2 regions of the Fictibacillus sp. B-59209 genome follow, and region 2 is predicted to be linked to the other one. Evidence: riboswitches for the same ligand, from Rfam matches in the RefSeq annotation. Region 2 holds a riboswitch; the other holds the start of a gene.
The links. A riboswitch is a leader RNA that binds a small molecule or an ion and turns the genes downstream of it on or off. The one in region 2 is predicted to bind cyclic di-AMP.
Positions count from the first base shown of each region.

Region 1: it holds a riboswitch for cyclic di-AMP, as region 2 does, so the genes downstream of both, P4361_RS06275 (APC family permease) here and P4361_RS17305 (TrkA family potassium uptake protein) in region 2, are expected to answer to the same signal.

Region 1 covers NZ_JARMMC010000008.1:181,908-197,916, forward strand. The annotation lists gene P4361_RS06240 (futalosine hydrolase) at 1-27, shown strand, start outside; gene P4361_RS06245 (1,4-dihydroxy-6-naphthoate synthase) at 37-882, shown strand; gene P4361_RS06250 (hydrolase) at 886-1,452, shown strand; gene P4361_RS06255 (hypothetical protein) at 1,587-1,763, shown strand; gene P4361_RS06260 (hypothetical protein) at 1,857-2,447, shown strand; gene P4361_RS06265 (hypothetical protein) at 2,449-3,012, opposite strand; gene P4361_RS06270 (hypothetical protein) at 3,214-3,351, opposite strand; cyclic di-AMP (ydaO/yuaA leader) riboswitch at 3,496-3,639, shown strand; gene P4361_RS06275 (APC family permease) at 3,749-5,572, shown strand; gene P4361_RS06280 (MFS transporter) at 5,627-6,799, opposite strand; gene P4361_RS06285 (TrmB family transcriptional regulator) at 6,943-7,701, shown strand; gene P4361_RS06290 (gamma-glutamyl-gamma-aminobutyrate hydrolase family protein) at 8,075-8,824, shown strand; gene P4361_RS06295 (diacylglycerol kinase family protein) at 8,885-9,778, opposite strand; gene dnaN (DNA polymerase III subunit beta) at 9,949-11,079, shown strand; gene lsrF (3-hydroxy-5-phosphonooxypentane-2,4-dione thiolase) at 11,342-12,136, opposite strand; gene P4361_RS06310 (cupin domain-containing protein) at 12,141-12,503, opposite strand; gene lsrK (autoinducer-2 kinase) at 12,538-14,100, opposite strand; gene P4361_RS06320 (sugar-binding transcriptional regulator) at 14,085-15,047, opposite strand; gene P4361_RS06325 (sugar ABC transporter ATP-binding protein) at 15,243-16,009, shown strand, end outside.
Region 2 covers NZ_JARMMC010000020.1:170,334-186,342, forward strand. The annotation lists gene P4361_RS17295 (hypothetical protein) at 51-512, shown strand; gene P4361_RS17300 (amino acid permease) at 658-2,037, shown strand; gene P4361_RS17305 (TrkA family potassium uptake protein) at 2,201-2,857, opposite strand; cyclic di-AMP (ydaO/yuaA leader) riboswitch at 2,947-3,083, opposite strand; gene P4361_RS17310 (undecaprenyl-diphosphate phosphatase) at 3,160-3,942, opposite strand; gene cls (cardiolipin synthase) at 4,012-5,514, opposite strand; gene P4361_RS17320 (hypothetical protein) at 5,602-5,784, opposite strand; gene P4361_RS17325 (MarR family winged helix-turn-helix transcriptional regulator) at 5,920-6,375, opposite strand; gene P4361_RS17330 (helix-turn-helix domain-containing protein) at 6,568-7,152, shown strand; gene P4361_RS17335 (hypothetical protein) at 7,166-7,312, shown strand; gene P4361_RS17340 (MFS transporter) at 7,279-8,412, shown strand; gene P4361_RS17345 (NAD-dependent epimerase/dehydratase family protein) at 8,425-9,423, shown strand; gene P4361_RS17350 (hypothetical protein) at 9,636-10,268, opposite strand; gene P4361_RS17355 (histidine phosphatase family protein) at 10,501-11,037, shown strand; gene P4361_RS17360 (CAP domain-containing protein) at 11,134-11,817, shown strand; gene P4361_RS17365 (ATP-binding protein) at 11,896-13,332, opposite strand; gene P4361_RS17370 (TlpA disulfide reductase family protein) at 13,520-14,092, opposite strand; gene P4361_RS17375 (RNA polymerase sigma factor) at 14,089-14,400, opposite strand; gene motA (flagellar motor stator protein MotA) at 14,643-15,428, shown strand; gene motB (flagellar motor protein MotB) at 15,421-16,009, shown strand, end outside.

The sequences.
Region 1 (16,009 bases), on a different contig from region 2:
AGTAAAGTTTTAATGGAGGTATTATAAATGAGTAAAATGAGCATCGCCTTTTCACCATGCCCGAATGATACGTTTGTGTTTCATGCATTGGTCCATGGAATGGTGCCAGGCACCCCGGAATTTGATGTGACCTATGCCGATATTGACATTACAAACGGATTGGCTGCCCGACAGGAGGGGCCAGATATACTAAAGATTTCGTATGCTGCACTTCCTTGGGTGCTGGATCATTATGATTTGATTCCTTGCGGAGGAGCACTTGGACGAGGCTGCGGCCCGCTTGTTCTTCTGAATCAAGACGGCGAAGTAAGTCCGGACATGCTGTCAGGAAAAAGGGTTGCCGTGCCGAGCGAACGTTCTACGGCTTATTTGCTGTTCCGTCTATGGGCAGCTCAAAATGTACCAGGCGGAATTGGAGAAACAGTCGTAATGCCGTTTGACCAAATCATGCCGGCTGTTAAAGAAGGTAAGATTGATGCTGGCCTCGTCATTCATGAAGCCCGTTTTACCTATCAAAATTATGGCTTGAACCTGTTGGCCGATATGGGTAACTGGTGGGAAGAGGACACTGGGCTGCCGATACCGCTCGGTGCGATTATTGCCCGCAAGTCGATGAATATTGAATCAATCACGAAATGGATTCGTTCCTCAGTTGCCTATGCGTGGGAATTTCCAGAAGCGTCAAGAGAATATGTCATGCAGCATGCGAGCGAACTATCACTCGATGTAGCTCAGCAGCACATCAACCTCTATGTGAATGAATTTACCGCTGATTTAGGGGAAAAGGGCTATGAAGCGATCATTTCTTTGCTTAATCGCGCGGCCAAAGAAGGTCTTGTACCGGAAAGAGACTATTCCACACTTTTAAAAATGGAGGACTAAGTTATGAATTCACTAAACATCGATTTTCATAAAACAGCCTTCGTCATTATCGATCTTCAAAAAGGGATCGTCAAATTCCCTGGCGGACAAGAGGTAGTTGAGAAAGCTGCTGAATTGGTGAAGCTGTTCCGTCAAAAAGAGGGATTTATATCATTCGTGAACGTAGAGTTTCATGATGGAAAAGATGCATTGAAACCAGCCACTGACCAGCCTGCGTCTTCTGCTGAACGGCCTGCCGATTGGGCTGAGTTTGCACCTGAACTTGGTGTTACGGACAATGATTACGTCGTCACGAAGCGCCAATGGGGAGCTTTTTTCGGTACGGATCTTGATCTTCAGCTCAGGCGGCGCGGAATTGACACCATTGTGCTCTGCGGGATTGCCACCAACATCGGTGTTGAAAGTACGGCGAGAGAAGCCTTCCAGTTTGGATACAACCAAGTTTTCATAACGGACGCGATGGTTGCGCTCAGCCAGGAAGAGCATGACGCATCCTGCCGCTTTATTTTTCCGAAAATCGGTAAGGTAAGGACGCTGGAGGAATTTTTGAAACACATTCACGTGAACTAAACAGAAGGAAGGATTTCGGTCCTTCCTTCTTTTTTAATGGCTGTTTTCGTAACCTTTGTTGCTAATTGAATATAAAGGGTTGTGTAATTATATATTAAAAGATAACATGGAAAAAATTGAAAGGAGGTATAAAAATGACTTGGCTATTGGTCTTAATTTTAGGAATAATAGCGTTTGCTTTGTTTTTAGACTGGAGACGCAAAAAAAACAACAACAATTCTCGACCTCCAATAAACCCTGGTGCTAAGCCAGGAGAAAGCACTAATTATATGATGGGAGATAATAAATATACTGACGGTGGTGGTTCATAGAAAAGCAACAGAGCGTTTTTACCCTGAAAGGTTAGCTCCCTTTTGCCGATGTCATGAGAATGATCCAAAAATATGTAATAGATGAAGCTCAAGATGAAAGGTAACGATCGTTCAAGAATAAGACCTGTACGTGATGAATATCCATACTGTATAACGAGAGAGAGAGAATCTATGGACCGAGAAGGAACGACCAATCCGGGTGATATTGCCCTGAAAGAAGGCTATCGAATCGAAGCGGCAGTAAAAGGGTTTCAGCATCCAATCAGTTTATTATTTACGGCAAGTGGAAGGCTTATTGTCGGGGAAGCAGGTGTGGTAACAGGTTATGGCAGAGTGATAGAAGTAACTAGACAGGGAAATAAGGTCATCGCAGAGGGATTTGAACCTCCGCTTACTGGCATCAATCAATATGGAAGCAAAATCTATGTTTCGCATAGAGGAAAAATTACGGCCGTTACGATAGATGGAGAAAAAGAGGATATCCTGACTGGCTTGCCAAGCCACGGAGATCATCACAATAATAAAGTGGTTTTTGGAAGAGACGATAAAATGTATTTTGGGCAAGGAACGGCTACCAATTCAGGAGTAGTCGGGAAAGACTCAGGATGGTTGAAGGTGTTCAGGTATTTTCATGATTATCCGGGCCAGGATATTACGTTGAACGGAAAAAACTTTAAAGTTTAGATTATAGCCGTCTCCTCACATATTTTTTTAGAATAAACCATGTGATTTCCAGCCAGGCCAAACTATATCCCCACGTGAAAAGCAATAGGTACAGCCAAAGATAAAAGTTGCCGATACTGTGGAATGCGGGCCCGAATAAAGGAAATTGAAATCCGATCAGCATGATGCAAATTCCAGAAATAAGACAAATGGAACCAGTGGTTACAATCAAAATACGTCTTTTAAAAAAAGTAAAGCCATGGCCCAATCCCAATCCAAGCAAACCGGTTGTAAAAATAAAAATCAATAATTCACTAGGCTGCACAATAACAAGGAGCAGACATGTTAAAACGAAGGAGTAAAACCCAAGAAGCGGAGAGATGATGGTGATCAAAACAACAGGAAGAGTGGAAAGGGGGCTGATGATGGGTCCGATCATCGGCAGAGTACCTCCAGCAGATTGCAGGAGTGCAGTCACTGCAGAAGCAATGGAAGTCATTACGAGTAATGCAGTTTTAGAAAAGCGGTTCTGAACAGAGTATGCTGCCATTTCAACAAGGCGATCCATTCTTTTAAAAAGGTACATAGAAGCCTCCTGCCATTCATTTTTTTACGTGACTATATCAATATAGTCCTGAACGTAAGGGGCATTCCTATTTTTACCTATTTTTATATGAAGGTTTACCGTAAACGGGCACTTCAAACGAGGATGTTATGAATAACCACGATGGAGGATTGAAAGAGCCGGGGATTTCAACGCTCCCGGCTCTTCATCATTCATGACGATTTATATCATTTCTTCTGTTTCTATATCTGGTTCTTCGTCGCTTTTGTTAAATTCCGGTCCGCCGTATTGCTCGTTGATCTCTTTAGCTAGTTGCTCCAGGAACTCATCTGAGAATAAGTGCCCTTCTTTTTTAGACATTTTAAATCCTCCTTTTTTTCGGGAAGTTCAAAATTTCTTTGTATATTAAATATTACCCATATCTTTAAAATTACCTTTAAGTAAAGTTTTTAATCTTTGTATTTACATTTTTTTAAGAGAGGAGTATTATTATCTAAGTTTCAAATTCTTAAATCGCTTAAACCAATTGGTGCGGGGGAACCATAATGGTCTTTTTTAAAAAGTCCTGGGGGTGAATCCTTAAGTAGGTAGGGCTACTCAATGGCCCGAATCCGACAGCTAACCTCGTAAGCGTTAATGAGAAGGAAATGAAGCTTGTGAGACTGGTAAACAAACGTCCGCAGGTCTATTAAAATTGGCTTGGGGGCTTTTTTCATGTGCATCTATACACAAATTTTTTATCGGCGGAGGAAAAACAGTGTTTTCTTATTTAAAGAGACTATTAATCGGAAGACCGCTCAAATCAAATGAGCTGGGGGAGCAGAAGCTTAACAAAACAAAAGCTTTAGCCATTCTTTCCTCAGATGCGTTATCATCTGTTGCGTATGGACCGGAGCAGATCTTGATCGTCTTAGTTACGGTTGGTGCTGCGGCTTTCTGGTATTCCATTCCCATTGCGGTTGGTGTACTTATTCTTTTAACTGCCCTTATTTTATCCTATCGGCAGATCATCTTTGCCTATCCACATGGCGGTGGGGCTTATGTTGTTTCAAGAGATAATTTGGGAGTGAATCCTGGATTAATCGCAGGCGGCTCGCTGCTGGTTGATTATATTTTAACCGTGGCAGTTAGTGTGTCAGCGGGTACAGATGCTATTACGTCTGCTTTCCCGGCGCTGCATTCTTATACTGTACCGATTGCGATTGTGTTTGTTTTGTTCCTTACAACTTTAAATTTGCGTGGGGTAACAGAATCTGCTTCGATTTTAGCTTATCCCGTTTATCTGTTTGTCCTAGCTTTATTTATCTTGATAGGTGTTGGATTGTATCAAATTTCAACGGGCCAGGTGCCTGCTGACTTACATACGTCTGTTGGAACACCAGTTGCCGGAATCAGTCTGTTTTTATTGTTGAAGGCCTTTGCTTCAGGCAGCTCAGCGTTAACAGGTGTAGAAGCCATTTCCAATGCTATACCGAATTTCAAGGATCCTGCCCCCAATAATGCGTCAAAGACGTTGATGGCCATGGGCGGATTATTGGCTTTACTATTTTCAGGAATTGTTTATTTGGCTTATTATTATGGAATTACTCCAAGTGTAAAGGAGACAGTGGTTTCTCAAATTGCCGACCATACATTTGGAAGAAACTATATGTATTATTTTATTCAGGGAACAACAGCATTAATTCTAATTTTGGCGGCAAACACAGGATATTCCGCTTTCCCGTTGCTCGCAGTTAACCTTGCAAAAGATAAATTTATCATGCGGATGTTTACCATTAGGGGTGACAGGCTTGGTTACTCAAATGGAATCATTACATTGGGAGTCAGCGCGATTATCCTGATCATCCTGTTTAAAGGACAGACAGAGCATCTTATTCCGCTTTATGCCGTCGGGGTGTTTATCCCTTTCACCTTGTCTCAGTCAGGCATGATCGTGAAATGGATCAGGGAAAAACCAAAGGGATGGGTATCAAAGCTTATTATCAATGCAACCGGAGCTCTCATCAGTTTAACGGTAACCCTGATGTTCTTCTTTACTAAATTTCCACAGGTTTGGCCGGTATTAATCTTCTTGCCGATCATCGTCATCATTTTTCATAAGATCAAAACACATTATGAATTAGTAGGAGAACAATTAAGAATTAAACCGGATCAGCAGCCGAAGACGATTGAAGGCAACGTCATTATCGTACCTGTAGCAGGAATTACACAAGTTGTTGAAAACTCCATCAACTTTGCTACCTCTCTTACAGATCAGGTCATAGCGGTATATGTTGCATTTGAGCGTGAGGACGAAAGAATATTCGAAGAAAAATGGAAGAAATGGCAGCCGAATGTTCGCCTCGTTACGCTGCATTCCCATTATCGAAGCATTATCCAGCCATTGACGAAATTTATTGACACGGTGCAGCATAAAGCCAATGAAAATAACTATCAAGTAACCGTATTGATACCTCAGTTCATTACGAAGAAAAGCTGGCATAATATTCTTCATAACCAGTCAAGCTTACTGATTCGAGCGTATTTGCTCTTTAAACGAGATGTGGTCATTGCGACCGTGCCTTACCGTTTTAAAAAATAGTTGATGAAAAAAACACTTCCGAAGATTTTACCTCACGGAAGTGTTTTTTCTGTTTTAGGATGGATTTCGTAAGGCTGATAAGCTCCGTTTGCGTTCCGACATTGAAATCAAAGCGGTAGCCAGGGCGATAATAATGAAACATCCGCCGACGGTTGCATTGGATTCTACGGTAGATTGCTCAATCACAAAACCGCCGATGGCAGAACCGAATGCAATACCAAAGTGAAGCGCCGTGTTATTCAGGCTTTGCTGGATATCTGACGTTTCAGCAGTGGAGGATTCGATAAGATAGCTTTGCATAGCGGGTGTAATGGCCCAGCTCAGCATGCTCCAGATAATCATCACGCTCAAGAAAAGCGGAAGGGAAAACGTTGTATAAGGAATAACGAACATCGTAAACCCGAAAAGGATGATAAATCCAATAATAGAGCGTTTCGTACCCAAACGGTCAGCAAGAAAACCTCCAACACCTCCGCCAGCTACCGCCGCACAGCCAAAGACGAGATAGACAATGCTTACCCACGTTCCGTTCAGGCCAAGGGCTGTTTTTAAGAAGGGCGTTAAATATCCATAAAGCGTCAAGTGGCCGGCCAAAAAGAGGAAGGACGTTAACTGGCCGAACAGAAGCTTTCGGTTTTTCAGCGTCTTTATCTGTATCATAAGGGAAACAGCAGGTTTTGAAGCCATTTGCTCCATAAAAAAGTAAACCCCAGCCATGGAAAGCAGCGTCAATCCGGCGATCAAAATAAAAGGAGCACGCCAGCCGAATGCATTTCCAAGCATTAATCCGATCGGAACTCCAAGCACGAGCGAGGCACTGATTCCCATGAAAACGACACCGATGGCACGAGCACGATATTGTTCAGATACGATATTAGATGCGATTGTGATGCACAGAACAACCAGCAGAGAGCCGCTTGCCGCTGATAGGATTCGAGCAATCAAGAGCACACTGTATGTCGGGCTGAAGATCGCAATGCCGTTTCCGGCAAAAAACACGAGCAGTGTCAGCAGGGTAAGGCGTTTTCTTTCTACTTTAGATGTCATCATAAGAAGAAGAGGTGAGGCGACCGCAAAAACAAGCGAAAATGCTGTGATCAGAAAACCGGCATGGCCGATGCTGACATGTAAGTCTTCCGCCACGAGATCAAGTATTCCGCCAATGATCAATTCAACCATACCTACAACAAAAGATACGATGGTCAATAAGTAAACACGTTTATTCATAGCTATTCATCCTTTTGTGAAAAAGTTACCACTGTAATAGTAACATTTATAAAAAGAAAAACAAGATAAAAGTTTGTTTGTACATAAATTGGAAAGGACTGTGTTATGATTTACATAGTGATTAAAGTCAAGGAGTCAAAAACATGCTGCAGCAATTCGGATTTACTCAATATGAAAGCCAGGTGTATCAATCCTTAATCACCGAGGATCAGCCGCTGGATGCTACCGGTATTGTCAAACGTTCTGGAGTTCCCCGTTCCAAAGTGTATGAGGTGCTTCACCGTCTGGCGGAAAAAGGAATGATCATGGAATCAACTGTGGAAAAAAAGCGGCTGTATACCGCACTGCCGATCGAGGCAACGATTAAAAAGCTCAAAGCCGACTTTGAGACCAATGTACAGCAGCTCAGAGAAGCACAGATAAAAAAAACAGTAACCGACGACCGGGTGTGGACGCTGAAAGACAATCAGTCCATCCAATCTGTCCTGCAAGGTCTGCTGCAGGGAGCGGAACAATCCATTATCATTTCTGGGTGGGCGGATGACTTAACAGGCTATCTCCCATTACTGGAAGAGAAATATAAAAACGGGCTTTCAGTAAAAATTCATGTGATCGGTGAACTCTCCACGGAAATTCCGGACGTCTCAACCTTAATACCAGATACGCAGCACGGAACGTTGGAAAGAAGCCGGATCCTGATCGTGGACGAAGAAGAGATGCTCTTTGCTGGGATGGAAGATACGGCCTGGCAAGCCATTCGGACGAAATCACGTCCTCTCGTCAAATTCTTCGCGGAATTCTTTTATCATGATGTGGCACTAACAGAAATCACAAGAAAATACAAAGACACCGTCATGAAGGATGAAGCTGTAAGGAATGTTCTGTTGAACTTAAGATATTAGCTCTGTTAGGCAATGTTGTTGATTTCTGGTGGGGTGTGATTGAACCGCCTTTGGAAAAACAGACGGGTAAAAGCAAGCTTTTTTCCCGTCTGCTTTTCTGGCGCTTCATTTGTTTCACAAATCAGCAGGCTCTTATCATCGCCTGCTATCACCCCTTATTATTGGAGAAAAAACTTGAGGGACTCTTTTAAGCATCAGTTTGCGAAGCCCATTAAGATTGAAAATCAACAATATGCTTTTGCAAAGCCAAGATATAATAAGAATAATAGCTCCTGCATAGCAGGGGCTATTTATTTGGAGAAATTTAACGAATTGAAAATGTCCCAAATAGGGTAAAGACTCCTATAAAGAAAATCAGACAGGAGATGTTATTTTGGAGAATCAGAAGCCAGTGATCGGGATTACATGCTCAACAAAGGACATAGGAGGTCAGGAAACGGCCTATTTGCACTATAGCTATGCTACTTCCGTTATGAAGGCGGGTGGTGTTCCAGTCATACTTCCTATGGGTGACAAAGAAACGGTGAAAGAATGGGCAGCCCTGTGTGATGGCATATTGCTTAGCGGGGGAGAGGACATGGATCCACAGCAAATTGGAGCAGAACCGCATCCTAATCTTGGAAAAGTCATTCCGGAACGAGACGAAACAGAAATCAACCTCATCAACTATGCACAGAATAATAATATTCCTATCTTTGCGATCTGCCGGGGAATTCAGGTATTGAACGGAGCTTTGGGTGGAACGCTGGTGCAGGATCTAAATGAAGAGAGAGGGGATGTCATTAAACATTATCAGGACGGTGCGCGTTCGGCTGCTACTCATTCCATCAGCGTAGAAAAAGGTACGCTTTTATCCGAAATTCTTGGAACTGAGGATATATCGGTTAATAGTTTCCATCATGGGGCAGTAGATGAAGTGGCACCGGGCTTAAAAGCTGCGGCCTATGCTTCAGACGGAGTGATTGAAGCTTTAGAAGGCACGGATCTAGAGAAAAGCTGGGTGCTAGCAGTTCAATGGCATCCGGAAGATATGACAGAAGTAAGTGATGAAATGCATCAATTGTTTGTTCATTTTGTGCAAAAATGCCATGAGTTGTTGGAGAAGGAACAGCCCGCTCTCTAATCAGTAATGTATTAATAGGAAATCAGGTCATAAAAAAAGAGCTGTTCATCAGCTCTTTTTTTAGTTTCCTTCAGGGGGGACGAACAGTGAGAGATGTTGTTTCAGCACATTTGCTTGAAACGGAAGAGGCTCGCCTTCATCTCCATCAATATTGACCACAAGCTGTTCTGAAGCGGAAACCTTCAGTGAAGCCGACTTGATATATTCCACATCATTGTGTTCTTTTAGCTCACCCTTGATCAGTTTTGGAATGATGTTTAACGTACCAGGAAAAGAAATGTTTTTGACCACGTAAATATGAAAGATCCCGTCATTCACCTTCGCATGTGGCGCAAGCTTTTCAAAACCTCCTACGGAATTGGTAAGTGCGGTAATTAATAAATACGCTTTTCCCTCCCATTCGCCTTGATCATGCGAGATGGTCAATGAAAATGGTGTTTTATTAATGATAGCCTTCATTCCCTCCACAAAATAAGCAAACGGCCCGAGCAGTGTTTTTTGCTCTGTACTCACGTTGTAGGAGGCTTCGGCAATGGCTCCCACCGCCAGAACATTCATAAAGTGTCTGTCATTGATCTTACCGATATCTGCTTTTTTATAGTGCTGGGAAGGAAGAATCTTTATAGCTTCAGAAGGGTCAAGCGGAATGTTCAGCGCTCTTGCGAAATCGTTGACCGTACCGAGCGGAATAATTCCAAAATCAGGACGATGCTCTTGTTCAGCGAGTCCGTTGACTGCCTCACTAACTGTACCATCCCCTCCCATGGATACTACGGTATCATAGTGAAGTTCACATGCTTTTCTTGCAAACTCCTCAGCGTCGCCTTCTTTTCTTGTTTCACAAACGGTCACTTCCTCATGAAATTTTTGAAGTGTTCGTTCCGCCTCCGGAAGAAGATCCTTCGCTTGTTCCTTTCCAGAAGAAGGATTCAAGATAATCATCGCCTTTTTCATAGCCCCCCCCTTTTTTTACTGTATTCCTAAATAAGAGAGTACCCGTTACGGGTTGATTTCTAACTTGCAGGGGCAGTAAAGCTTTCGTGCTTTACAGTCCCTTTCATCAAAGGAAAAAGATGTTCTCTGTCGAATGATAGAAGGTAGTGGATGTCGAAAGGGAGTATCACATGGAATTTACCATAAATAAAGAGTATTTGAGCCAAGCGGTTTCGGATGTCAGTAAAGCTGTATCCGCACGGACGACATTACCAATCCTGTCGGGTATTAAGATGGCTGCTGACCATGGCCGCCTTACGCTTACAGGAAGCAATGCTGAGATCGTGATTGAGCGTGTGCTGCATTCCGATGTGCAAGGTGAGAGTATGATGGCAGTACATAAAACCGGAAGTATAGTTGTTTCTGCAAAATATTTAAATGACCTTATCAAAAAACTGCCGGGTGATCTGCTGGTTAAGGTTGGGGAAAATCATTCGGTATCCATTCAATCAGAAGATATTGTTGTATCACTAAAAGGATTTCATGCAGGGGAGTTTCCTCGCCTCACGATGTCCCAGCCTGAAGCCAGCCATCAGTTACCAGGCACCGTCCTAGCTGATATGATCAAACGAACGATGTTTGCTGTCAGTAAAAATGGAGCACGGCCTGTCCTGACTGGTGTGCATTTTGTCTTTGATCAAAATTTTTTCTGCAGCACCGCTACCGACTCTCTGAGACTGGCAACCTATAAACGCAATATTGGCGCCAGTTTGACCGGCTCATTTATCGTGCCTCAGCCTGCTCTGAATGAGTTTTTAAAGCTAATGGGGAGCTACACGGGTGAAGTCACCTTAAAGCTTACTGAAAGCTATATCGAGTTTTCAACCGATGTTTTTTCTTTTTATTCGAGGCTTATTGCCGGAAAGTATCCGAACACGGCTTCCTTGATTCCGAACGAATTTAAAACGGTTATTACATTGCAGGCCAGTGATTTCTTAAAAGGAATTGACCGGGCAGCATTGTTTGCCGGGGAGTGGAAAAATAATAATGTGAATCTAACTCTTCTGGAGGGGAAAAAGCTCGGGATCTCTTCCCGATCTATGGAATCAGGCACCATCCATGAGATCCAGAACATTAACAGTTTAGAAGGCGAGGAAGAACTCAGTATTTCTCTTGATGGGAAATTTCTGACGGAAGCTCTGCGCGGAATAAAAGATGAAGAAATTAAAATCAGTTTCAGCGGGTCCATGAAGCCTGTTTTGATCGAATCTGTTTCTGATTCGCCTTATCAGCATCTTATTTCACCCGTGAGAGCGTATTGATGGGGAGAAGAAGGTTTGCTCTGGAGGTTTGGAAGGCGGATTGTCGTTTACCCGCTAAAACAAGTGATTTACCCGCCGAAACGAAGCAAATACCCGCCAAAATAAAAAAATACCCGCGAAAATAGGACGTTTACCCGCCAAAACCTTATAGTAAATTAGCGGATAATCAATACAAAAAGCACCGGCGCTCTATACTGCATCCCAAAAGTTAGAGAAAAAACTTAACTTTTGGGGGTCACTTCGCTCCCGGTGCTTTTTCCGCTTATTTCACTTTCACATTAGCAGCATTCTCGTAAACTTCCAGAGCTTCTTTTACACTCGCATTCTTACGGACAATCTCATGGATCGCCTGAATCATGGCGGCTGGATGCTCTGACTGCCAGATGTTTCTGCCCATATCAACGCCGGCTGCGCCTTCCTGCATGGCATTATACGTCAGATTTAATGCATCCTTCATGGTATCCAGCTTAGGTCCGCCAGCGATGACTACTGGAACTGGGCAAGTGCCCGTTACTTTTTCAAAGTTTTCGCAGTAATAGGTTTTAATAATATCAGCGCCCATTTCTGCACCAATTCGAGAGGCAAGGGCCAGGAAGCGTGCTTCGCGTTTTTGCAGTTCCTTTGCAACAGCAGTAATCGCAAGGACAGGTATGCCGTAGTCGTGAGCTTCGGTTACAACAGAGGCCAGGTTTGAAACGGTTTGAGTTTCATAGTCTGAGCCCACAAAGATCGAAACACCAACGCCTACGGCATTATGGCGGATAGCTTCTTTCATCGGAGTGACAATATGTTCATTAGCCAAATCCTTGCCCACTACACTAGGGCCGCCTGATACCCTCATTAACACTGGTCTTTCACAGTTTTCAGGTATGCAGGCAGAGAGGGCTCCTCTTGTCGCAAATAAGGAATCTGTATAGGGGAGCAGCTCTTTTACGGTTTCTCCCGGTTTCTCTAGCCCGTGAATTGGACCCAGGAAATAACCGTGATCAATGGCGAGCATTACTGCTTTTCCCTCAGGCAGTATTTGATTCATTCGGTTTTTTAATCCCCAACTCATATGATCACTCCTTCTCAAGATCTGGATTGTCTACAACAACAGAATCTTTTTCTTGTATATGCGGTGATTTAATAAATACAGCTTTAAAATTTTGTTGAGATTGATTGATGAGATAGTGAGCTTCGTTTGGCCGGACTTGAAGCATGTCACCAGTTTTGGCAGGCACTCGCACACCATCAATATAGAAATCTATGGAACCTTCTAGTACATAAAAAATTTCTTCGCATGTCGTATGATAGTGATTTGGGAAGTCCTGGCCAGGCTTCAGCACGACAACACCAAGGTCTACATTTGGACCTTTCGTTAAATATTTAGGGCCATGATCTCCGAAGCGGAATTCATTTTCTGCCTCATTCACTTTCAGCAAAACAGCCACCCCTTTTCCTCTGTATTTATGACGGTCAAACAGAACCAGGTGCTTTCCACATATGATGGGTCAGCCCTTGGTCAGAGAGTGCCAGATGCTCCTTGTATACGGCCTGCCAATTCTCAAAAATCTTCGCATAAAGGCTATGATTTTCTTTATTTGGTTCATATGTGTTCTCCCATTGAACGATTTCAAGGGCAGCTTTTTCAATGGATGAGTAAATGCCCGCTCCATAACCAGCGACGATCGCTGTTCCGAGGGCGGCAGCTTCCTTCACAAGCGGAACCTTCACCTTGACTCCGAGCACGTCAGAAAGGATCTGGCACCAAAGCTTGCCTTTAGAAGCTCCTCCGGCAAAAATGACTTCATCAGGATAGTAGCCGGTGTGCTCCTGTATCATTTTTAAGTTTCCCAGCGTCACCAGGGCTGCATTTTCTTCAATCGCCCGGAACAATTCCTTTTTGCCGCAGCGCTCGGGATCGAGAGAAAGATTAGTAAAAGAAGGGGAGGCGTGGCGCCAGGAAATAAAGTTCATTACATCTGAAAAAATAGGCATGATGCCATAAGAGCCCACAGGAACTTCAGCTGCCTGTTCTTCCAGCAATTCATAGGGGTCTCTTCCAAGCTCTCTTGCACGATTCTTTTCTTCTGTACAAAAGGCATCCCGAAACCAGCGCATGACGAGGCCAGGGAAGAAGACTATGGTTTCATACTGCCAAAGATGGGACACTGCATGACAATTGATTCGTATGCGCTGTTTAGGATCGGGGACAGGGGCAGTCACGTTAACTTCTTGCTGCCAAAAGCTTCCTCCGGAAACAAGGGTCTGACCTTCCTTCACTACTCCAACACCTACGGAGGCGAGCTGAGCATCACCTCCACCTGAAAATACGGCTGTACCTTCAGCCAATCCGGTGAACTTTGCAGTTTCAGCTGTAACATGCCCAAGTAATGTTCCTGCTTCATGGACAGGTGGGAATAGGCTGCTCTTCATTCCGCATTCCTTGGTAATCTGCTTATCCCAAGTGCGTTCTTTTATATTAAAGATGCCGCTTGTGCAGCCATTGGAAGGGTCGGCTTGCAGTTTTCCGCAAAGCTTATAGAGGAGCCAATCATTAAGCATCGTGATGGCTGATGTCTCCTTATAGATTTCAGGCTGATTTTTCTTGATCCATAAAAGACGAGGCAATGCTCCCAGCGCAAAGGTTTGGCCCGAAAGGCTGTACAGGTCCTCTTCAATAAGTGGGCGCAGCTGTTTCAAGTCTGTTACTTCTTCTGAAGCACGGGAGTCCACATTGGCGCATGCCCAAATTTCCTGGCCTTCTTTGTTGTAAAGAACAAAACCTTCCCGCATGCTTGTTGCACTGATTCCTTTTATACACTGAGGCGTTATTTCGGCTTGTTGCACGGCATCTTTTATGCATTCCACAGCTATTCTCCAGTTCTCTTTTACATCAAAATTCATAGAGCCGGGAAAGCGCGGATCTGCCGGATGATCCCATTCCTGCTGTGACAATGAAAGTTGATTGCCTTTCGTATCGAATAAAATCGCACGAATACTACCCGTTCCTGCATCAAGTGCTAGGATGGCATCCATTCTTTTTTTGTCGCCTCCTTCTGCATTAATTGAATAGCACTTTCTTCATCCGTGATTAAAGTTTGAACATATCCGCCTTTCAATGCTCCGTAAATGGCATCGATTTTCGTTTGTCCTCCTGCTACTCCGACCGCATTTTTCATTCCTTTTAGTTTAGAGATGGGTATTCCAATTCTGCGTTCATGGTGAGGGAGAGTGAGGAGTTCTCCGGCAGCATTGTAAAATTGGCCGAGGATATCGCCGACTCCATTCTGTTTCTTGATTGTCGTCATTTCTTTCAAGGTTATTTTTTCTTCTTTAATAATGGTGGCATCTGATGACAATCCGCCTATTCCGACGAGCATGACAGAAGAAACACCTGCAAGCTCGAGGATATCGCTCACAGCAGGCTCGGAAAGAATGCTTGAGGCCATTTGTTGAGAGGAGGCAAGAAATGGTGCCGGGATAATATGAAACCCGCCCTGAAATTTGCTAAGCCCGCCATCAAGAGAATAATTTTTCTTTTGAAAATAATAGTTTACTCCGCCAGTCAGCGTAACAATGGATACATTGGCTGCCGGGTCAAGTGACAGGTGCTGCAGTGTACGGGTAACGGCTTCACCCCAGCCAATCCCGAGAAGCTGTTCGGAAGTCAAGGTGCTTTCAAGGTATTGTGCTGCCGCTTTTGCTAAGGAGTCTGACAGGTTGGAAGCAGGAGTTGGAATAATGAAGGCATCGGAGAGTCCAAATGTTTCTATAACATCTCTTTCGGTGCTCAAACAGTTGATTCCGTTCCCTCGAATGTTAAATTGAACAATTCCGTCAGAACGGGCTTTTTCCAGCATACGGACGATCTTGTTTCGGGAAAGATCCAGCAGTTCGGCAATTTCATTTTGTGTCAGATTGTTTTTATAGTAGTGCCAGGCTACTTTTACGATTAAATTCTCCTCATAAGTGGACCTTTTCATGAGTTTCATCCTTTCCACATATGACCGTTGCTTCAACATATGTTCCTCCAAAAATGATTATGCCCGCTATTCAACGTGTGAAAATTGGTTCTAAGGAATCATTCGCTAAGATAAAATGCTACAAATACCACTTATTCTTTCCCAACAAAAATTAGCGGCAATAAAAATTGTTTGATTGAAAGGCAGGTGAATCCAATGGGTGAAGAATCCCTGTTACAAATGTCTGAGATCAAAAAGCAGTTTTCTGAGAATCTGGTTTTGAAAGGCGTGGACATGAGTGTATTATCCGGACAAATTCATGCTTTGATTGGTGGAAATGGAGCAGGAAAGTCTACTCTAATGAAAATCATAACCGGGCTTTATCAAGCAGATTCCGGGCAATTGCTGATGAAAGGGGAGCAGGTCCATTTCAACTCTCCGGCAGAAGCACATAAGAAAGGCATTTATCTCGTTCCGCAAGAACCTTTAATCTTTCCGAATATGTCAGTGGAGGAAAACATTTCGATTGGCCTCAAACAGCCGAAAAAGAACGTTAAACAAAAGATTAGGGAACTTAATACTAGACTTGGCTGGAATTTGGATCTTTCTCGATTGGCATCGACGCTCTCCATTGCCGAGCAGCAGCTGGTTGAATTGCTGAGAGGCCTTATGCGTGATGCTGAGCTGCTGATTCTGGATGAGCCGACCTCCACACTAACCCACCATGAAATATCAAGCCTGTTCAGGATTGTTAAACAGCTGGCAAGCAGCGGAAAGGGAATTGTATATATTACTCACCGCTTTTCGGAAATCTTCGAGCTTGCCCATCATATATCCGTTTTGCGTGACGGAGTGATCAGTGCTTCAGGCCCTGTTTCTCAGTTTTCCTATGAAAAGCTGGTTCAGAACCTTATGCCTGAAGGAAAAACATTTGATTCAAAAGCATCAGTCAGTCCTTGTAGACAGGAAGGAAAGGCAGAGGA
Region 2 (16,009 bases):
AGTAATCTATCGGGCATGCTGTGTTTATCAATCAATGAAAGAGAGTGGTAGTGTTGATTAACCTTCAAAAAGAAATTGTACATGCCACCATGAAACGGCCTCCCGTTAAAAACGAGAACAGCCATGATTTTTTCATCGGCTATGATGGACAGGATACTCCTTTCCTACTGCTGCCAACAACACCAGGGCTGCTCCTTGAAGATGAATGCTATGGCATTTCATTCCAGAGGGATGTATGCAATCCCTATAAATACCATTTGGATACACACATCGTCCCGGTCGACTTGAATAATATCCGCATGTTCATCGACCACCTTGCTTTCTTTTTCGGACCTGACCATAATATGCTGAACATTTACCTGGAAAGCAGCTGCTATCAGGCCTATGTAAGCTGGAGCACTAAGAAACAAGAGGAGGTAATTAAAGAGACATTGCTGAAGTATGATGCTGTTTCTTCATTAGATGAGAAAAAGAAATACAGTGAATTGTTAGAACAGCTTTTAAGAAATTGACTTAAAAATCTTGATCCTGGAAAAGTTATCTACTTAGTTAGCCATTGACAAGACCATCATTCGACAATATACTACAAATAGTTTGAAAATAAAAATTTTCAATATATTCAAATTATAAAGATTAATCAATGAATGGGGGACATCAATGAGTATTTTCAGAAAAAAATCCATTTCAGAAATGTTAGCTCAAAGTAACAATAAAGGATTGAACCGCTCATTAGGAGCATTTGATTTAACATTATTGGGCATCGGGGCAATTATAGGAACCGGAATATTTGTTTTGACTGGAGTTGTAGCAGCTGAACATGCTGGTCCTGCTCTCATCCTTTCTTTTATCATATCTGGTCTTGCTTGTGCTTTCGCCGCCTTCTGCTATGCCGAGTTTGCATCGACCGTTCCTATCGCCGGCAGTGTTTATACCTATACTTATGCCACGTTAGGTGAAGTTTTTGCCTTTTTGATCGGCTGGGATCTGATGCTGGAGTACTTGCTCGCCACATCTGCTGTTGCAACCGGCTGGTCCGCTTATTTCCAGTCATTGATCGCTGGATTCGGCCTTCACCTTCCACATGAGCTTGCAACAGCTCCAGGATCCGGCAAGGGGGGATGGATTAACCTCCCGGCGGTTATCATCATTTTGCTGATTACTACGCTATTAAGCAGAGGAATCAGGGAGAGCGCCCGCGTCAACAATATTATGGTATTCATAAAGCTTGCTGTTATTATTCTGTTTATTGTTGCCGGTGTCGGCTATGTGAAACCGGATAACTGGACACCATTTATGCCGTTTGGTTTCGAAGGGATTGTAGCTGGTGCCGCAACAGTATTCTTTGCCTATATCGGATTCGACGCAGTAGCAACCGCAGCCGAAGAAGTGAAACGGCCGCAGCGTGATCTGCCTCTCGGAATTATCTGGTCGCTTACCATCTGTACCGCATTGTATATTGTAGTATCCCTTATTTTAACTGGTATGGTGCCCTACAATAAATTGAACGTAGCAGACCCTGTTTCCTTCGCCCTGCACTACGTAGGCCAGGATTCCATTGCAGGTCTTGTATCAGTCGGTGCGATTACGGGAATTACCACTGTTCTGCTCGTCATGCTTTTCGGACAGGTTCGAATTTCTTATGCGATGAGCCGCGACGGCCTGCTGCCGCCGATACTTTCTAAAGTTCATCCGGTATTTAAAACGCCATTCAAAAATACCTGGCTTACGGGATTTATCGCAGCCGGAATTGCCGGTTTTATCGATCTTACAACGCTTGCACACCTAGTTAACATGGGAACATTGTCAGCATTTGCTCTTATCGCTGTAGCTGTGATCGTGTTAAGGAAAACACATCCAAACCTGGAAAGAGCATTCAAAGCTCCATTCGTTCCTGTATTGCCAATCTTAACCGTTTTATTCTGTCTTTACTTGATGATCAGTCTTCCTTCGATCACATGGATTTCTTTTGTCATCTGGATTGCTATCGGCCTAATCGTTTATTTTTTCTACGCCCGCACGAGAAGCAAACTTAATTAAATAAAATCAAAAAAAAGAGGTGCGGAGAATTTCCCGCGCCTCTTTTTATCCTGTATATACATCGCCATCAGGATAGTGAATGATTGCTTTATTCAGTTTCGAGGGAGAAGTGCCCCAGCCCGATTTTCCCCAAGAACATGATGCAGATGAATCTTCAGAGGATTTACACTCCTTCATTTTCGAAACGGTTTAAATCTCTATTTTGTCCGATCACTACGAGAACATCACCTGGCCTCAATACCACATTGGCAATCGGAGAAACAAGAATATCGTTGTCTTTTTTTATTGCGACAATATTACATCCGTATTTGGCACGGACATCAAGTTCCGTCAGGGTTTTGCCTGCAAGTTTGTCAGTGACTCCTACTTCAATGATGCTGTGTTCGTTGGATAGTTCAATAAAATCAATAATTTTCTCAGACGTAATAAGCTGGGCTACCCTGAGGGCCATGTCACGTTCAGGATGTATGATTCGGTCCGCACCCACTTTTTCAAGGACTTTATGATGATAGTCATTTTGAGCTTTAACCCAGACTTTGTTCACTCCTGCTTCTTTTAAAAGAAGCGTAGTTAAGATACTGGATTGGATATCTTCCCCAATCGATACGATCACATGATTGAAATTTCGAATACCGAGAGCGCTTAACGCTTTCTCGTCTGTAGAGTTTGCCTGTACAGCCTGAGTAGCAATACTGGCGTATTCATTTACCCGCTCGATATCCCGGTCAACAGCCATGACTTCATATCCCATTTTTGCAAATTCTCTGCATATGCTTCCACCGAAACGGCCTAGCCCTATAACGGCAAACTGCTTGTCCATTCCTCTCTCTCCCTAGAAAACAAATATTAGATAAGAACAAATAAAAAAAGACCATTATAAAAATGGTCAGCTACTTTCCAAACTGTCCCTTTCTTCCTGTATAACGCTTACGAGGTTAGCTGCCGGATTAGGAATTGGAAGTATCCCTTCTTATTTCTAAGATTCACCCCAAAAAAGTGGTTTCCCTGCTCTTAAAAAGCGATTTAAAATTAAGCGATTTAAAGGCTATGCGATTTTGAATAAATATAATGTAATCCTGCAAATGTTAATTGTCAATGCTTTCTTAAGGACTTCATTTCAGGTTAAAAAACGCCTGCTGCCTGCATTCCAATAATTGAAATGCCAAGGAGCCATACATATATAGCAAAGCCCTTTAAAGAACCTTTTTTCACTAGAGAGATCATCCATTTAACCGCTAAGTAGCCGAATAATGCTGACATGGCTGTCCCAAGGAAAAGGGAGAAGAACGATAATTGTTCCGCCTGGCCGCCCAGCACATCTTTCACTTGAAGCAGACACCCTCCCGCGATAGCCGGTATAGATAACAAAAAGGAAAAGTAAGCTGCTGTTCCTCTGTCAATCTTACGGAAAAGTGCTGCAGCAATCGTTAACCCTGAACGGGATACTGCAGGCAGGATTGCTGCTCCCTGAAAACTTCCAATTAAAACCGCATCCATAATCGTAATGTCTTCCAGCTGCTTATGTCCTCTTGATTTCATGGTATCCGCAAACCAAAGCACACACCCTGTGGCAAGAAACTCCCATCCTACAGTAACACCGGTCTTCGAGATCTCCTCAAAATAGTCCTTAAATGACAAGCCTATAATAACGGTGGGTATAGTGCCTGCCACAAGCAGCATGGACAGTCTGCTGAAGGGTTTCTTAATCAGTTCTTTGATCTCATTCCAATAAATTGTCACCACTGCAATCAGTGTGCCAATATGAAGCATACTGTCGAGGAACAGCCCTGCTTCATCCAGTCGAAAGAAATGCCTTCCTAAAAGAAGATGCCCTGTGGAACTTACAGGCAGAAATTCAGTCATCCCCTGAATAATCCCTAATATGACCGCCTCAAGCCAATCCATGTGTTCACCTCTTATCACTCATCATGATAAAACGTATTCACCGGAAAGGAAAGTTAGTACAAGGGTTTACTACAGAATACCGGAAAACAGCCGAGCAATCGATTCCTTCGTCCGCTCCCATAATCCTCTTTTATAAAAACCGACAGGCCTTACCTTTTCACTATCTTTTATATCTTCCTCATAATGTTCTGCGAGGTCTTTTATCGATGAAGTCCCCGTTAAAAATACATTCACTTCAAAATTCAGATGAAAGCTTCTCATGTCCATGTTCGCTGTACCGATGGATGCCATGTCCCCATCTACGATGATAACTTTCTGGTGTAAAAACCCCTTCTTATAAGAATAGATTTCAATTCCGCTGCGCAGCAATTCAGGAAAATACGACCTTGTAGCATACTGCGTCAGAAAACCATCGTTGATCTCCGGCACCATCAGCCTTACCTGAACCCCTTTTCTTGAAGCAATTCTTAATGCAGTTCTGATGGCTTCGTTCGGAACAAAATAAGGCGTAGCGATCCAGATGGATTTTGTTGCACAGGATATGAGGGAATAATACAAATCACTCATGATGCCTTCCTGAGTATCCGGTCCGCTCGGAACCACTTGAACCACCCCATCCCCTGCAACAGGAACAGGCTTGATATACTCTTCCTTCTCAAGCAGGTATTCTTCACTGACGTAATCCCAGTCCAGTAAGAACACAGCGTGAAGCGTTTGAACGGCTTCTCCCTCCATGACCATATGGGTATCACGCCAAAAACCGAATTTTTGGTCCTCTCCCAAATATTCAATTCCTACGTTCAGGCCTCCGACAAATCCTACTGCTCCATCAATGACGATAATCTTACGGTGATTTCTAAAATTAAACTTTTGATTAAAGAATCCATATTTAATAGGCAGGAACGAATAAACCTTAATGCCAGCTTTTTTCATTCGGTCGACTTCATGTGATGCGAGGGTGAGGCTTCCAACCGCATCATATAAGAAGCGAACTTCAACCCCTTCTTCGGATTTACGAATTAAAATATCGATAATTTCTTTCCCAAGACGGTCCGATCTGAAAATGTAATATTCAATATGTATGTACCTTGTGGCTTCCAGCAGTCTGCGTTTGATTTCAGGAAATGTTTCTTCCCCATTCTTAAGGATTTTTGTCTGGGTGGCACTGTTTTGAAAGGTCATCGTTACGTTGTGCGCAAATCTTGAAAAACAAGCTTGATGCTCATTAAATAAAGACCAATCCGGTTTCTGTTCTCTTTTGGCAAGCAGCAGCAATTCTTCTCTGTCATGCTTCCGTTTGCTCTTGAAAAGGTGGCCCTTTAAGTAAAGCTGTCCGGAATACAGGTAAAAAATATAACCGAAAAGAGGAAAGAACACTAAAGCATAGATCCAGACCAGCGTATGCTGTGCTGTCCGGTTTTCGAGCAGAAGAGAATAAATAGTGATAAAAAGGATCGCAAAATAAGCAGCGGCGCTCCCCCACTTCCAATACAATCCCATATTTGAAAAAAAGATGATGTACAAAGCTGCAATCATTGCAAGGACAAATGAAAATTCAAGAATTCGTTTCATGGCTGATTCTCCTACTGCTTGGTTTTCAACTAAAATTCCCGTAAAATCAGTCCATTAAACCAAGAAGAAGGAGAAAGCTTCTCCCTCTTACCATTCATCTTCATTATGTTCAAACAAATCAATGACCCCAAGTACGATATGTGCAAGTCCAAACCCAAGCAGGATGTTAGAAAGTGAAGAATACTTGCGTGTGTTACCTCTAAAAGAAAAAGAAGCCAAGCTTACAACAGTTCCTAATACAGTGGGAATCAACCCTTCTCTTCTCAGCATAAAGATCCCTCCTTCATCTTGAATATCTATAGTATTTTCAACTTCAGCCGGAGTATGAAATATTTCATTTCAAAGCCCTTTATGCAAATCAGAATGAGCAAAAGAAAAAACAACGGAAAAAGATCCGTTGTTTTTTTATGGTGCGAACGTCAGCTCTTCGCTTTGTGAGGTATTCTTCCCAAATTTCCCGTAAATCGTAATCAGCATTTCACGCTCTTCCTGAGAGAGTTTACTCAATAAATTTTCCATACTTACCAGACGCCGCTCTTCAGCTTCATGCAAGATTGCAATTCCTGTTTCGGAAAGCTCCAAATAAACAATTCTTCGGTCAGCTTCACTGCGGTAACGCTGCACGTAATTCTTTTTATAGAGGCGATCCACCGCTACGGTTACTGCACTCGGCTTCACTTCAAGCATTTCAGCCAATTCAGTAACTGTCCAACGGTCTCTTACAGATAGCATTCTCATTAAAATGTATTGGGTTCTGGTTAGATCTCCTTCACCTGTCGTTTCCGGATGCAAACTTTTAGACAGTATATAATGAGCCACTTCCAGCTTTTCAACATATGCCTTTAGTCCTTCTATTTTCATTTAATAGAATCCTCCAACTTTATGAACTAATAACATTATACTAAAAAATCTAAACATTGGAAATTTATTTTTTGGAAAATTAGAATTTCTAGGTCTAATGGCTCACTTGGATAAAATTGACATACTTTACGGGATGAGGTAATATAAATTTATAACGTTCAATATAATTTGAACGTTCAAAAGGAGGAGAACATGCAAGAAATTTATTATTTGGAAGATGCCGAACAGCTAAAAGTCATTAGCGATCCCCTTCGCTTAAAAGTCTTATGGGAAATTATTGATGAAGCCAAAACAGGAAAAATGATTGCTGGTATTCTCGAAGCCCCCGCCCCAAAAATTCATTATCATTTAAAAGAATTAGACCGCGTGGGATTGATTACAGTAGAAAAAACTGAGGAAAAAAACGGCATCATCCAAAAATTTTATCGTCCGATCGCCAGAAATTTTTCTGTTGAAAACATTCTTAAACAACACAAGGATCATGTGAAAAATGAATTATCCGATACGCTCAGGGAAAATGTTCTAATTTCCCTTGATAAAACAAAAAGCTATTTGCGCAGGGTAGACAGCAGCTTGTTCGAAGAGTGGAAACAGATTAAATTCGGCTATGACCAATTGTATTTGAATGAGGCTCAAATCCAGGAATTTGAGGAAAAAGCGAAAGAACTGCAGGAGTTAATTAATTCCTTAAAAAAAAACCGGCAGCAGGACGGAGAGCTCTATCACACGCTGCTGCTGGCATTCCCGTTCCGTGAACCCGAATATCCTGACGAATAGGAGAGGAGTTAACATGGCAGAAGCTATAATCAAAGAAGAACAGCCGGCAATTCCGGTTTCTTTTTCCAGCCAAAAAAATTTATGCTCTTGTGGGGAGTTACTTTTTGTTCAGCCTTCAGTATTGCAATATTTTTGTTTTCTCAATCCTGGTACATTGTAAAAACACTTAATATGGAAGCCTCTCTTGGAATGGTAATGATCGCATCAAGTATTCCCCGCCTCCTGTTCATGGCTGTTGGAGGGGTCATCGCAGACCGTGTAAGCCGGACCAAAATCTTATCGGTCTCTAACCTTACACGCTCTATCCTGCTCGGCGGACTCTTGATCTTGCTCGGTTCAGGTGAGGTTTCTGTCTATTCATTTGCCGTATTCGGCCTCGTCTTTGGAATTCTCGATGCCTTCGTCTGGCCTGCAAACAGTGCGCTTCTTCCCATGCTTGTTGAGGATTCTCAGCTGACAAGAGCAAACTCCATCATTCAGACGACTCAGCAAGCCTCTATGATCATTGGGCCGATGATTGGAGGATTCCTTGTCTCATGGGGAGGGTACCTGTTCTCCTTTTCTGTACCGGCAGTCATGCTGTTATGCTCGGCTTTACTCAGCAGATTGATTAACTTAAAGCCTGCCTCCACTGACAGCAGCGGCGCACCAGGTATTTTCGCCTCCATCAAAGAAGGCTTTTCCTTTGTTAAGACTCAGCCATTCCTAATCGCTCTCTTCATCAGTACCATATTCATAAATTTAAGCGTAGTAGGGCCGTTGATGATGGGATTGCCCATTTTTGTAAAAACCATCTTGCATGGTTCTGCTCTTGATTTCAGCTATATGGACGGATCAATGGCTGCAGGAATGGTCGTCAGTTCTCTGGTCATCGGCTTCCTCAATGTAAAAAGATACCGCGGCATGTTTGCGACGGCCGCCCTGTTTTCCATGGCGGCGGCTCTCATGCTTTTTAGCCAAACTCACTTTAAAGCCGGGTGCATGGCCGTCTTATTTCTAATCGGCATGACATTTCCAGCAACGAATATCCCGATCCTCTCTATTTTTCAGCAATTAGTGGATAGGTCGATGCTCGGAAGGCTTTCAGGATTATTAACCATGGCTTCCTTGGGGTTAACCCCTGTTTCCTATGCGGTTACCTCTTTCTTTCTTTCAAATGGCGTCTCTATCGCTTCCATTATGTTTGGCGGCTCCTGTTCATTGCTGCTCGTCAACTTGATTGTACTTTGGAAATTGCCTGTATTTCGTAAAACCAGCTGAGGAGGAATAAAAGTGAGAATACTGATCATTGGCGGTACACGATTCGTAGGAAGATATATTGCGGCTTCATTTTTACAGAAAGGCCATCAGGTTACTCTTTTCAATCGGGGGTCAAATCAAGAACTGTTTCCTGAATGCCAAACCCTGATTGGAGACAGAGACAGCGATTTAAAGCCATTACGAGGACAGAAGTGGGACGCTGTTGTCGACACGTGCGGATATTTCCCGAGGCAGACTGAACAAATGGCGAAAACTCTGAGGGATTCAGTTCCTCACTACACGTATATTTCTTCTGTATCCGCCTATAAAAGCATGGAGGAAAAAAACCAGACAGAAGAAAGTGAACTTGGTGTCCTTACGGATCCAGCCACAGAGGAAATAACCGGAGAGACATATGGCCCATTAAAAGCCGCCTGTGAGGAAAAAATCAAACAGACCTACGGTGAGTCCTGTCTGATCATCCGTCCCGGCTTAATTGTCGGACCCCACGATTATTCAGACAGATTTACGTATTGGCCTGCCAGAGCAGCGAAAGGCGGGGGAATTTTAGCACCTGCAGAACCAGAAAGACAAGTTCAATTCATTGATGTCAGGGATTTGTCTGAATGGATCGTTTCAATGGTGGAGAAAAAAGCAGCTGGAGTGTTTAATGCAGTAGGAGATCATTATAGGATGGCTGAAGTCCTGAAAGCCTGTCTCTCTGTCACCAAATCCGGGGGTGAGCTTATTTGGGTAGAAGAATCCTTCTTAAATGAGAAGAAAGTCGATGAATGGATGGAACTTCCGTTATGGATTTCCTCCAAGAAATCCATCGGAATACAGCATATGAACAATGACAAAGCGATCGCCTCCGGGCTTGCTTTCCGAAGTATCCAAGAAACCATTATGGACACCTTTAACTGGGATAAGACCAGAAATATGAAACCAGAAGACTATAAAGCCGGCATGTCCCCGGATAGGGAGAAGGAACTGCTATCCGAATGGCGCGCCAAAACAGTGTCACATTCTTGATCATTTCTGAAAAAATTGGAAAATTGGGTGACTTCCCCATGGCACTTGTCCAGTCTTGAACAATAACAGCTGCATATTGTAATCATGTAGAGAATGTCACTCTATCCTGCCGGCTTAAAAGTCTCTCCGGCAGAAAAAGCTCTTCCCCACCCCAATTCTTCATCATGCGTTCGGCTTTTGCCATAATCCCTAAGATTATGGCTTTTTTTTGATTATTTCTTTCTGGGCAAATGGAACGAAGAATAAGGATCTGTGTACTTCGTCAGTTCAGACGGCAGCTTTCCAGCCGTAAATACCTGCTGAATTTCACGGTGGCTGATCTCCATCTTGGCTAAAGCTGGATAGATCGAATAATCCGTTCTCTGCTGATAGCGGCTGTCCATCGTTTGGAAAGCCTTTAGTGTAGATTCTTCAATTTCATTTACATACTGATGAATTTGATGAATCTGCTGAACAATCATTAAATATTCTGCCTTCAAACGGTGCATTTCCTCTATCTTTTTCTTCATCGTTCTTGTAGCAGCATCCACTTCACGGTCTCTTGCCTGATGAAGGGTATTCACAAAATCCTTCATCCTGTCCCGTCTGGTTTCTTTAAGCTCATCCAGATGTTCCATGGCATCCCGTTCCTTCGCTAACAGCCTGAGATACTCGTCCTTACTCTCATGAAGGGCTTCCATACTGACACGGGAATTTCTTCTGCCATACTGTCCAAGAAGACTCTCATACTCTGAAGAGGCCATATCCTTCTGCTTATGTAGGATCTTCCATCGATCATTAGCCTCTTTTATACGTTCTTCATAATCCTTGCTTATTTGATTAAACTGCTTAAGTTCAGGATACATACCGTACTCCTTTCTAATAAGAAAAGCTGAAGTGTCCTACCTGGGACGAAAAAATGCATCTAGTTTTCGTCCTTCGAGGGCCAATGACGAAAAAAGCTTTTAGTTTTCTTCCCTGGACACTGAAGCTGGATCAGCTAAATTCCATCTTCTATATTATTCGTGAAAGGAATCTTGTTTAATGGTCTCGAAGTTTAGAGGGTTAGAACTATATTCTGCAGAAAGAGGAACACACATGAAATCGATTTTAGTTGTCCGGCATTGCAAAGCCAGTGGCCAGGAAAGAAACGCTGTCCTGACAAAGGAAGGATTGCAGCAATCCCACGATTTAAAGAACTTTCTAATGAACAAACCCGTTGACAGAATTATTTCAAGTCCTTTTACCAGAGCAGTTGATTCCATTGAACCTCTGGCAAAATTTAAGGATCTCCCCATCGAAAAAGATGACCGCTTAGCTGAAAGGATATTATCCTCAAAGGATCATCCTGACTGGCTGAAACTGCTTGAGCATTCCTTTTACGACTTTGAAGCCGTTCTTGAAGGAGGAGAATCCAATCGGAAGGCAATGGAAAGGGTTCGGCCGCTTCTGAAAGAAATCATCGCTTCGCCGTATCAGTGTATCGTTCTTGTCACACATGGAAATTTAATGACTCTGTTATTAAAACTCTTTGATGAACGCATGGGTTTTTCAGAATGGAAGGCTCTATCGAACCCCGATGTATATGAAGTGACCGTACAGGAAGAAAGCCGTATCCAAAGAATCTGGAAATAAACTGGTAGTTGTTTCCACACCCCCACCCGCGGACACCTAAGGGCGAAACCTGTGTTGTAGCTAACATCACTATACAAAAACGGGAGGAATACATCCATGAAAAAGGTAGTAGTAGCTTCAATTCTAGGTGCATCATTATTCGGTGCTAACGCAGGAATTTCTCATGCGCAAGATTGCCCTCAAGGTGGAAATGTACAAGTACAACCACAACAAGGACAATCGAACGCTGATATAAATAAATTAATCGAATCTCTTAAAAAACAAGGATTCGATGTACAAACTCAAAAAGCTGAGCAAAAGCAACAACAAGCTCCAGCTCAAGAAAAAACTCAAACTCAAGCAGCTCCACAACAGCAAAAAGCGAGTGAAGCACCAAAGTCTGACGCTGCTGCTGGGCAATTAACTGCTGACGAAAAGCAAATGGTTGACAAAGTAAACCAAGAGCGTGAAAAAGCAGGGGTTAAACCGCTTCAAGTAGATATGGAGCTAACTAAAATGGCTCGAGTAAAAGCACAAGACATGATCGACAATAACTACTTCGATCACAATTCACCAAAATACGGTTCCCCATTCGACATGATGAAGAAGTTTGGCATCCAATACCAAACAGCTGGTGAAAACATTGCCGGAAACTCTTCAGTTGATGGAGCTCACACATCTCTTATGAACTCTCAAGGACACCGTGAAAACATCCTTAAATCTGACTACACAAAAGTTGGTATCGGGATTGTTGACGGCGGAAAGTACGGTAAAATGTTTGTCCAAGAATTCACTGGATGATCATCAAAAAAAAGAGGCTGCCCCTGCGGGCGCCTCTTTTTTGTATGGACATTCATTTCTCCCGCATTTACTCTCAATTTAAATCGGCAAAACCACTTCAAATGTTGTCCCTTTTCCTACTTCACTTGAAACCCTTACCCGGCCTTTATGATTTTCAATAATCTTATAGCTGACCATGAGCCCTAAACCTGTTCCCTCTTCTTTTGTTGTATAGAATGGTTTTCCAATTCTGTCCAATACTTGGTTCGGCATTCCCGTTCCATTATCCGTAAAGCAGAAATGAACATAATCTTTTCCTTTGCGGAAAGCTTTAATGGTAATGGTTCCACCTTCCGCCGTCGCTTCAATCCCATTTTTTATTAAATTAATAAAAACCTGTTTAATCTGAAAAGGATCACAATCAATATCAGGAATGCCTTCGCCAATCTCCATTTCCAGTTCAATGTTTTTTAGGATCGCCTGTGTCTGAAGCAGGGAGACTGTTTCTTTTAGTGTGAGCACGAGACTGCTTTTTTCAATATGCTGGCGGTCGGTCTTGGCAAGCAGCAGAAACTCTTTGATAATATACTCAATCCGGTCAACTTCGTTTAAAATAATGGAATAATAAGCATCATGTGCTTGGCTTTCATTTTTAAGCAGCTGGATAAACCCTTTAAGGCTGGTGAGAGGATTACGGATTTCATGGGCGACTCCAGCAGCCATCTCACCGACGACATTCAAGGTCTCCGCTTTTAGAAGGCGGGCTTCTGTCTGCCTTCGTTCAGTCACATCTTCCAGGATACACAGGTGGATGCCCGGCAGTATGTCTTTCTTTCCTGTAAATTCAATCAGCCTTTTTTCGTCTGCAAATCCTGATTTAAACTCCCATTTGAGGCTCGGATCGAGCATGAACAGATCCCAATTAAGAGATAATTCTCCTTCATCTTCCTCACAGATGAAGGCATCCAGCCTGTTTTGGTTTAAATCCCCGTGTGAGATTCCCAGCACCTTGCGCGCGGCTGGATTAGCTTCGAGAATGACTCTGCTGTTATTCAGCAAAAGAATAGGATTGAGTGTATTATTAAATATTTCTTTGTATTTGTGCGTATAGAGTATTAATTCTTCTCGTGATTTTGTATCGCGTGTACAATCCGTTGAAGTACCAACAACTTCTGATACCTGTCCATTATGAAACACAGGTGAAAGAACCGTATGATAAGAACGGTCCGCATAGTGCGTTTCAAAAAAGCAGGCATGGCCGCTGAAGGCTTTTTCAAAGTAAATTTCCCAGTGCTGAATAGTTTTAAGAGGTATCAGATCACTCAAAGGGCGTACTGCAGCAGCTCCACGAATTGCAATTTCTTGGGCAAACTTCCCCTCAGAGTGCGTGACAACATAGTTTCCTGCAGCTTTTCTTTTCAGCTTGAAAAATTGAACCGGACTGAGTTCCAATGTATGAATCTGTCCGTCCTCCTTTTGAGGTTGTTCTATACGCCTCTGCATATTCATCATTTTCACTAAAAATTGTTCAACCATGGTGTGTATACCCCTTTTCTCCATAGTTGGATTTTTGTACGCTATCGATCCCCTTTGATATAATTCGGTAAAAGGTAAGAAATTCCTATTATGCAAAGTGCCTAATTTTCTTTAGGAATTACTAGTAATAATATCCTATGAAGGATAGAAAATCCCTCCTTGCTCAAATGAGCAAGGAGGGATTTTCTTATTTTGCCTTTTCTGCAAAATCAATCATAAGATTTTGAGAAAGAGGTCCAATTATTTTTTTTTGGATTATCCCCTTGGAGTCAATCAAATAACTCGTCGGAAGAGATACCGCCTGAAACTTCTTACTGACCGTTCCATCCGTATCTAACAAAATCGGAAACGCTGCTTTTCGTTCCTTTACAAATTCTGAAACCGAATCCGTGCTTTTCTCTGTATATCTTAGATTTACTGCCAGGATTTCCAGCTTCTTTTCTTCATATTGGTTGAAGACTTTCTGCATATCGGGCATTTCTTTTCGGCAAGGAGGGCACCACGTTGCCCAGAAATTCAGAATGACCTTTTTACCACGGTAATCTTTAATGGAAACCTTTTCTCCGTTCAGTGCCATTATCGTAAAATCCGGCACTTTATTGCCTGGTTTTAAGCCTGTACGTCCATTCTCCTCCACCGGGCTGAATGTACCCCTCGATGCATTCCGGTCCTTAGGTTGTGCTTCCTGCTTTGATGTCCAAAGGGCGAGCCCGATTAAACCAACGAGGATGAGAACAATAATGAATGGTTTTATTTTCATAGAATCTGCCTCTTTATGTTTTTCTTGATGGGTTTCTTCCCCTGCATATTACAGCTTAGAAAGAAGGACAATAGAGCCTTTAGGCTGTGTGCTTTTTGCTGTAGGTTCTCTTCCGAATAAACTCCTTTTTTTCTCCAAAGTTTTATAAAAACTTCCTGAACCACATCTTTTGCAGTATCTTGCCTCTGGGTCATTCGGTAAGCAAAGGAAAACAATAACTTTTCGTATCGGTCGTAAATCTGCTCAAGCGCTGATTTATCCCCGTTTTGAACTTTAAGATAAAGTTCAAAATCCGTAAGCTTTGACATACCTGTCTCCTTTGAATCGTTTTACTGTCATTATACCTATAGATGTCTGCTTTGTCCTACCGTAATAAACAGCGTTATTAAGATAACGTTTGAATTAGTGTTTTGGATGACCTGAATTCTGGAATTCTGCATCTGCCACGACGAAGTTTCTATAAAAATACATGGAGAAACGCCGATATATAAGTGTAACCGGAACAGGAGATCTATCTTTAAATTCAGCAAAAAGCGAGGATGAATATAATATGGATAAAACATCGGTGATTGGCTTAATCATTGGATTTATTGCTATTGGTGTAGGTATGGTTTTAAAAGGGGTTGCTATCTCTTCGCTCTTCAATCCCGCAGCACTGCTGATTATCTTTGCAGGAACAGCTGCTGCCATCATGATTGCCTTTCCTTTAAACGAAGTAAAAAAACTTCCAAAGCTTTTTAAGATATTGTTTACCGATCAGAAGATGGTAAGCATGGGAGAACTGATTGCAATTTTCATTGAATGGGCAACTATCGCCCGAAAGGAAGGCTTGCTTGCACTCGAACCGAAATCTGAAGAAATTGATGATCCATTTTTAAAACAAGGGATCAAAATGATTGTCGACGGCCAGTCCCCCGAATTTATCAAGGATGTACTAATAAAAGATTTGGAAACGATGGAAGAACGCCATCTCAGCAACGCGGGCATCTTCTCACAGGCAGGCACCTATGCGCCGACGCTCGGAGTACTCGGAGCAGTTGTCGGTCTTGTTGCAGCCCTCGGACACATGGATGATATTGAGGCCCTCGGACATGCCATTTCTGCTGCTTTTATCGCAACGCTCTTTGGAATATTTACTGGGTATGTCCTATGGCACCCCTTTGCCAATAAATTAAAACGAAAATCACAGAATGAAGTCATGCTAAAAGAGATTATGATTGAAGGGCTTTTATCCATCCAGGATGGAACCTCTCCAAAAATATTGGAAGAAAAATTATTAACCTACATCCCGGCAAGCGAACGGGAAAGCCTAAAAGAGGGTGTCAGCATTGGCTAGAAAAAAGAAAAAACATGAAGATCATGTAGATGAATCATGGCTCATTCCTTATTCCGACATGCTGACTCTTCTCCTGGCGCTATTTATCGTTCTTTTTGCAATGAGTGAAGTGGATGCATCCAAGTTCAAACAGATGGCCAGCACGTTCCGCAGTCAATTCTCCGGCGGAACCGGCGTAATGGAAGAACAGGCACCCATCTCATCAACCGAATCAACGCCGCTTCCTAAAAAAGAAAAGATCGTACAATTATCGATTCAGGAAAAGGAACGGATGGAGAAGGCCAAAGAAGAGCTAGAATCCCTTCATAAGGTCCAGAAAAAAATAGACAGTTTTATAAAAGACAAACATCTATCGAAAAGCCTGCAGACGAAACTGACAGAGAATGGCCTATTGATTACCATTTTGGATAATGCGCTCTTTGATTCAGGAAGTGCAACCGTCAAGACAGAATCGGTCAGTATAGGAAAGGATCTGTCTAAATTACTCGTCACCAATCCTCCCCGAAATATTATTATTGCAGGGCATACGGATAATGTTCCGATTGAAACGGCTAAGTACAAGTCAAACTGGGAATTAAGTG